DNA from 2 places in the Bradyrhizobium sp. Leaf396 genome. Region 2 is predicted to be linked to the other one. Evidence: riboswitches for the same ligand, from Rfam matches in the RefSeq annotation. Region 2 holds a riboswitch; the other holds the start of a gene.
The links. Region 2 has a riboswitch for cobalamin ahead of ASG57_RS17190 (TonB-dependent receptor). Riboswitches for the same ligand answer to the same signal wherever they lie in the genome.

Region 1 (4,024 bases), on a different contig from region 2:
CATTGCATGTCAGGGAGCGCTGCCAGCCTCTCCTTCTCGGAAAGGCCTGGAAAGGCGACGTACATGATCACCACGCCGGAGATGAACCACATCGCGAAAAACAGGCAGGTGACGATGCCGACCCAGCGGTGGCCGATATACAGCCACCGCCGGAGCGTGCGTCTCAGGGAGCGCGCCACGCTCAGAACTTCACATTGACGGCGAGCTGCGCCGTGCGCGGCATGCCGAGCAGCCATTGGTTGGTGCCGCCCGACGTGGTGTAGACCTCATCGAACAGATTGTAGACGCGGAACGACACGGTGGTGTTCAGATCGGGCTTCCACTGCACGCCAGCATTGACGATGTTGTAGGCCGGGCGCGTCATCGTGTTGGCATTGTCCGCATAGGTCTTGCCGACGATCTGCACGCCCGCGTTCGCCGACCAGTTCGGTGCGAAAGCCCAGGTCGCCCAGATGTTGGAGACGGTCTGCGGGACGTTGACCGGCACGTTGCCGGCATAGTTCACGGCTACGCCGCCAACCGACTGCACGAAATCGTCATACCTCGCGCGCAGGAACGCGGCGTTGGCATCGATCCGCCAGCCGTAATCGAGCAGGAATCCGACCGTTGCTTCGACGCCGCGCGATGATTGCTGGCCGACCTGGACCGTCAGGGTAGGAATATTGGGATCGCGCGCCAGCAGGTTGTTCTTCACGATCTCGTAGCCGGCCAAGGTCCATTCGCCGCGGCCGCCCCAGAACGATTGCTTCACGCCGATCTCGATCTGTTTTCCGGTGGCGAGGTCGAAATTCCTGTTGGCGGACGAGAGCGAGATGATCCCCCCGACCGGATCGACCGCGGTGGAATACTGGCCATAGAAGGCAAGATCCTTGACGGGCGTATAGACCGCACCCGCGCGCCAGGTGGTCGATGAGAACGATTTTTCGAAACTGTTGGCGGGTACCCGATAGTCGGTGCGCGTGACCGTCGGCTCATCCTGACGGATGCCGGCAATCAGGGAGAGCTGCTCGGTGACCGACAGCCTGTTCTCGGCAAACAGCGCGTACTGGTTGGTCACGCTGCCGAAGCCGGGAGTCGTAGGGTTCGGGCTGTTGAACACGCCTGGAACGACGTCGTACGGGTTGACGGCTGACGAGCCGCCATAGGGCGAATTGTTGGTATGGGTGAAATTGATGCTGTTGACGTCAAAGCCTGCCAGGAACTCGTTGGCCATCCCGAGGACATGTCCGCGGAACTTCGCATCCATGCGATTGCCGACCTGCTGCTGGTCGTGAAAAATCTCGATGTAGTCGCTGCGGTCGATGAGGCCGGTGGCGGGGTTATAGACGTAGCTCTCGACATTCTTCCAGTGACGCTTGGAATTCAAATAGTAGAGCGTGTTGTGGACCGAAACTCCATCGGCGACCTGCCAGTCGGTCTTCACCTGATTCCAGCTGTCCTGGTAGCGGATGTGGCTGTCGCTGACGTTGTAGTTCTTGAAGCGTAGCGAATCTTCGAGCCTGCCGTTGATCAGCGGCGTACCGAAATAACGTGACGGGTGGCGGTCGCCGTAATCCGTGGACAGCGTCCAGGTGACGTCCTCGTTCTGCTTGACCTGAACCACGGCATGAAGCGCGACGTTCGAGGTGTCGTCGCGATCGATCCAGCCGTCCGACATGTTGCCGGTGGCGGTGATGCGATAGGCGACGTCCTTGTTGATCGGACCGCCGCTGTCGACGGCAATTCGCCGTGTCATGTTGCTGTCCAGCGAGATCTCGGCCTGGTTGCGAGGGATCCACGACGGCAGTTTCGACACGATGTTGATGGCGCCGCCGACCGCACCCGCGCCATACATCACCGACGCAGGGCCGCGCAGCACCTCGATACGCTCGGTCGACCATGTGTCGAACGGAAAGGTCACCGTGCCGGCGCCGATATAGAGCTGAGTGCCGTCATAGAGCGTCATGACGGAGCCCAGGCCCGTGAAGCCGCGGGTATTGAACGAGACGCCGCCATTGCCCGGCGCCGGGCTCGCCGTGAAACCGGTGGCGTTCTGCGTCACCGCGTCGAGGATGTTCTGCTGGCCGCGCTCGGAAATGGTTTCAGCGGAGATCACCTCCACACTGGCCGGGGTCTGCAGCCGCGTCAGGCCGAGGCGGCTGCCGGCCGTGCTTGCGCCGGTGAGGTTGAGCGTCGGTGCGGCGAACACGGGACCGGTCGGTGCGGCAACCTGAGTGCCAGTTCTGGCGGCCATGTCACGCTGCTGGCGTGAATGCGCGGCACGAGCAGCAGCAGAACTGCGTCGGGTGCTGCGGGCATTCGGCGGCGTTGCTGGCGGCTGCACCACCACGGGGTCGAGCGTCTGGACCCGCTCTGCGGAGCCCTGTGCCCAGCCATCGGTCGATACCACAAGGCAGGAGATTGCAGCTGAACGGAGCAATGCGCGGCGACGCCGTAGGAAGACGCTTGTACGGGAGGTCATCAATAAGACTCGCGATAACGTGGCACGTCACCGCGAACGCAGCTTGGCCGCTGCCTCAAGAGGTCGGCAGCTCAACACTCACCAGGACACCCCGCCCAATGTGCTCGCGTGTGACCACGACTGACGGCAGGTCTCCTGGCTCGCGGGTCGTTGCCTGTCGCCGCCTTCCCAAGCCCGCAGGCTCAGTGGCAATTTGGCGAAGGCTCACCGCTTACAGTTGCGGGGGCAGCCACGGCCTGGGGGGTCATCCCCCGCACCGTATTCCCTATTGTCTCCCGAAGGAGAACCGTCGCGATCACATTAGTTTTATATGCAAGACACTGTCAACTGGAAGGCTGCGCCGTGCTTCAAATAACACAGCCAGCTGCGAAAGCCTCTCCTTAAATCTATTCTAGATGACATCGCGACATGCCTTCGGTCACTCATCTAGCAGTAACGACTAACAGTACATTTTCGGGGGCGAGGGTGAGATCATTTGGAGTGACGGCATCTCGTGCGGCTTTGTTGAGCGCGGCGAGTACTGCAATCCTTCTTCTTGAATGGCCGTCAATAGCATTGGCGCAACAGCAAACATTGCCGCCAGTAACCGTGGATGCGCCAAAGCCGGCGGTAAGGCCGGCGCAGCCAGCCCGCAGAGCCGCGCGTGTCGGAGCGACCCGTCGCCCCGCCATCGCTGCACAACGGTCGGCCGCTCCTCCAGAAGCCGGGTCAAGGGGCGTGGGCTCCGAGCGAGCCAATGGCCCCGTTAACGGAATTGTTGCACGGCAGAGTGCAACCGGAACTAAGACGGACACGCCTATTCTTGAAACGCCTCAATCGATCAATGTCGTGCCACGGCAGCAGATCGAGCTCCAAGGGGCGCAGAATGTGGGCGAGGCAATTCGGTATGTGTCGGGCACGCAAGGCCAGTTGTACGGCGCAGCGTCGGTATTCGACACGGAGGTCAGGGTTCGGGGCTTCATCGCACCGCGCTATCTCGACGGCCTGCGTCTGCCCTACGACTCGACCATTCAGTTCGCTCAACCTCGCACAGAGCCATGGGGACTCGAGCGAATCGAAATTCTCAAGGGACCGTCTTCCGGAATCTACGGCCAAGCTTCCCCCGGGGGCATTCTCAATATGGTGAGCAAGCGTCCCACCATCGAACAGCGTAACGAGGTTGAGGTACAAACCGGCAGCTTCAATCGAATTCAGGGAGCCTTCGATTTCTCCGGTCCGATCGACCAGAATCGCGAGTTTCTCTATCGCATCGTGGGCCTGGCGCGCGACAGCGATACGTTTGTCGACATGAACAAGGAGCAGCGCTATTTCCTCGCGCCGAGCTTCACCTGGCAGCCGACCACCGATACCAGCTTGACGGTGCTGGCCAGCGCACAGCGGGACCGCCTCGACGGCCAAGTCCACCAGTATCTGCCGGCCTACGGCACGCTTTTACCGAATCCGAACGGCCGCATTCCGGTCAGCACCTACACTGGCGAACCCGGGTTCGACAAAATCGGATTTGACCAGGCCGTGATCGGCTATGAGTTCAAGCATCGCTTCAATGAAGCGCTCGAATTCCGC
Region 2 (4,024 bases):
ATCGATTCGCCAGCCGTAGTCGAGCAGGAAACCGACCGATGCTTCGACGCCGCGCGATGATTGCCGACCGACCTGAACGGTCAGGGAAGGAATGTTCGGATCGCGCGCCAGCAGGTTGTTCTTGACGATCTCGTAGCCGGCCAGGGTCCATTCGCCGCGGCCTCCCCAGAACGATTGCTTGACGCCGATCTCGATCTGTCTGCCGGTGGCCAGATCGAAATTCTTGTTGGCCGAGGACAGCGAGATGATCCCTCCGACCGGATCGACGGCCGTGGCATACTGCCCATAGAAAGCGAGGTCCTTCACCGGAGTGTAGACCGCACCGGCGCGCCATGTCGTCGAGGAGAACGACTTCTCGAAGCTGTTTGCGGGCACGACATAGTCGGTGCGCGTGATGGTCGGTTGATCCTGGCGGACGCCGGCAATCAAGGAGAACTGCTCGGTCACCGACAGCCTGTTTTCGGCAAACAGCGCATATTGGTTCGTCACGCTGCCGTAACCGGGAATCGTGGCGTTCGGACTGCTGAACGAGCCTGGGCTAAAGACGTAGGGGTTGACGGACGAAGCGCCGCCATAAGGAGAGTTGTTGGTGTGCGTGAAATTGATGCTGTTGACGTCGAAGCCCGCCAGGAATTCGTTGGCCATGCCAAGCACATGCCCGCGGAATTTCGTATCCATGCGATTGCCGACCTGCTGCTGATCGTGAAAGATCTCGATATAGCTGGCTCGGTCGATCAGGCCGGTGGCAGGGTTGTAGGCGTAGCTTTCGACGTCCTTCCAGTGCCGCTTGGAGTTCAAGTAGTAGAGAGTGTTCTGGATCGAGATGCCGTCGGCGGCTTGCCAGTCGGTCTTCACCTGGTTCCAGCTATCCTGGTAGCGGATGTGGCTGTCGCTGACGTTGTAGTTCTTGAAGCGAAGCGCTTCTTCGAGCTTGCCGTTGATCAACGGCGTGCCGAAGTACCGCGATGGATGGCGATCACCGTAGTCCGTGGACAGCGTCCAGGTGACGTCTTCGTTCTGCCGGACCTGGACCGCGGCATGAAGTGCAACGTTTGATGTGTTGTCGCGATCGACCCAGCCGTCCGACATGTTGCCGATGGCGGTGATCCGATAGGCGACGTTCTTGCTCACGGGACCGCCGCTGTCCACGGCAATCCGCCGCGTCATGTTGCTGTCCAGCGAGACCTCCGCCTCGTTGCGAGGGACCCACAAGGGCAGTTTCGAAACAATGTTGATGGCGCCGCCGACCGCACCTGCGCCGTACATCACCGACGCAGGGCCGCGTAGCACCTCGATGCGCTCGGTCGACCATGTGTCGAACGGAAAGGTCACCGTTCCCGCGCCGATATAGAGCTGTGTGCCGTCATAGAGCGTCATGACGGAGCCAAGGCCCGTGAAGCCGCGGGTGTTGAAGGAGACGCCGCCATTGCCCGGTGCCGGGCTCGCAGTGAAGCCGGTGGCGTTCTGCGTCACCGCGTCGAGAACGTTCTGCTGGCCGCGTTCGGAAAGCGTCTCGGCCGAAATCACCTCCACGCTGGCCGGCGTCTGCAATCGCGTCAGGCCCAGCCGGCTGCCGGCCGTGCTCGCGCCGGTGAGATTGAGCGTCGGTGCGGCGAATGCCGATCCCGCCGGGCTGGCTGTCGGAGCACGCGTTTCGGCGGCAGCCAGGTTTCGCTGTTGTCGTGAGCGCGCGAGACGCGCAGCCTCGCTGCGTCGGGTACTCCTGACATTCGGTGGCTTCGCCGATGGTGCCACCACGACCGGATCGAGCGTCTGGGCCGGGCCTGCGGATTGTGCCCAGCCATCGGTCGAAACCATGAGGCAGGAGAAAGCCGCTAAACAGAGCAACGCCCGCCGATGTCGTGGCGCAAATATTGTGCGGGAGGTCATCAATGGACTCGCGATAACGTGGCACGTCACCGCGAACGCAGCTTGGCCGCTGCCTCAAGAGCAAGGCAGCTCAACACTCACCAGGACACCCCGCCCAATGTGCTCGCGTGTGACCACGACTGACGGCAGGTCTCCTGGCTCGCGGGTCGCTGCCTTGCGCCGCCTTCCCAAGCTCGCGAGCTCAGTGGCGTTTGGCGAAGGCTCGCCGCTTACAGTTGCGGGGGCAGCCACGGCGTTGGGGAAATCCCGCACCGTATTCCCTATTGATCTCCCGAAGGAGAACCGTCGCAGTCACCCTAGTTTTATTTTCAAAGGGCTGTCAACTGGCTGTTCCCGACACGGTTCAGCGCGTCGCACCTTCATCGGCGACGCACGGATCGTCCACCGGGCGGTGTCGGGCGAAACACGAATCCGCTCTCAACTCTCCCCCCGAACATTATTCCATTCTACCTAATTCGGATCCAGCGTATTCGGCCAAGGGGGCGGTCGTACGTCGTCACGAGCGCTGGCTTGGTCGCGGTGGACGCGGCGGCATTGACGGCGGTTTGTTGCGTGCAAGGCGAGAGCGCGCTCGGATCGCGAGGGCGGACGGCGCCCATATCCGGCGAAGCCTCTTGGCGAAGCCGATAGCCTGCGTACGGCGAAACCGGCGGATTCCCAACGGCACAAGGCGTTGCGAAACACAATCTCAACGCAAATTGTCTAGGACCGGCCCATCCTCTCTCAATGGGTCCCTGCATGGCATTGCTCCCGCGCTTCTTCCTTCTCGTTCTGCTTCACGTCATCACCATTTGGCCGGCGGCGGCACAGGATGGTGAGCCCGTCAGATTGTCTGCTGCGATACAGTATCAGTTCATTGCGCGCTGGGATGTCGATCGGCTGAACAGGATTTTGCAAGCCGATACGCCCGCCTTCGCCGGTATCACCGTAACCTACAGTCCGGCGCGCAATCCCGTCCGGCTCTATCGCGTGACCTATTCGTCGGTGGTGCCCGAGCGCGGCAACAAGCCGACGGTCGCATCCGGACTGATTGCGATCCCGGAAGGACAGGCCACGTCGTTTCCGCTGTTGTCCTACGAGCACGGCACGGTCTACGGCAAGCAGCAGGTGCCTTCATTTCCCGACCAGTCACCCGAAACCCAGCTGATGATCGCGCAGTTCGCGGGGCAGGGATATGTCGTGATCGGAGCCGACTATTTCGGGATGGGCACGTCGGCAGAGACGGAAGGCTACATGGTGAAGGGAAGCCACCAGCAGGCGACCTACGACATGCTCGTGGCCAGCCGCGCCGTGTTGGATCATCTCAAACTCGCCACGACCAAGCTGTTTCTCGCCGGCTGGTCGCAGGGCGGATTCGTCACCATGGCGATGCTGGAGAAGCTCGAGCAAGCCGGCATCAAGGTTGACGCCGCGGCGACCGCCAGCGCGCCGGTCGACGTATTCGTGGCGCTGAACGGCTTTCTCAATTTTCCCCGCAAGAACGATGCGAGCTGGGTCAACTCGCTGTTCATCCTGTCGGCGTTCTCGTTCGAAAACTATTATGGCGTGCCCGGGCTGGCCCGCTCGCTGATCGCGGATGCCTATTACGACGTGGCACGCAAGGCTTATTTGCGTGAACCCTACGACGCCGCCGCCGTGCCGACGGACCTGCACAAGCTGCTCCGTCCCGACTATTTCGATCCGCAGTTCTTCGCAGCTTCGGCCTACGGCCGGCTCGTCGCGCAGACACAGGCCTATCGCTGGATCATCAAGAGCCCAGTGCGCAATTATTACGGCGAGACCGACGAGGCCATCAGTGTCGGCCTCGGCCGGCTCGCCATGACCTATCAGCAGGCGATCGGCAACGGCAATCCCGCGGTCGAAGCCGTCTCCACCGGTCCGACCACCCATCGCGGCACTTTTGCGACGGCTGTGCCGAAGTGGAAGGCATGGTTCGACGGGCTTTGATGCGGCCGTCATGGCCGGGCTCGCCCCGGGCATCCACGTTCTTCGCACTCAGCGGATGGCGGGGACGAGCCCGGCCGTGGCGCTGTGTATCCATTGCTCATATCCGAAGGGCATGCATCGCTCTGCATGCCGCCTTGGCGTCGCCGGAGGTGGTCGTTGCAGTGAAAATCTGTCTTGATGGGGGCCG

Region 1: another riboswitch for cobalamin. It lies ahead of ASG57_RS20210 (TonB-dependent receptor); the one in region 2 lies ahead of ASG57_RS17190 (TonB-dependent receptor).

Annotation. Positions count from the first base shown of each region.
Region 1 is NZ_LMQJ01000023.1:8,539-12,562, forward strand. Features, by position in the region: gene ASG57_RS20205 (PepSY domain-containing protein) at 1-179, opposite strand, end outside; gene ASG57_RS20210 (TonB-dependent receptor) at 182-2,233, opposite strand; cobalamin riboswitch at 2,570-2,767, opposite strand; gene ASG57_RS20215 (TonB-dependent siderophore receptor) at 2,942-4,024, shown strand, end outside.
Region 2 is NZ_LMQJ01000015.1:99,322-103,345, reverse strand. Features, by position in the region: gene ASG57_RS17190 (TonB-dependent receptor) at 1-1,818, opposite strand, end outside; cobalamin riboswitch at 1,998-2,192, opposite strand; gene ASG57_RS17185 (alpha/beta hydrolase family protein) at 2,629-3,837, shown strand.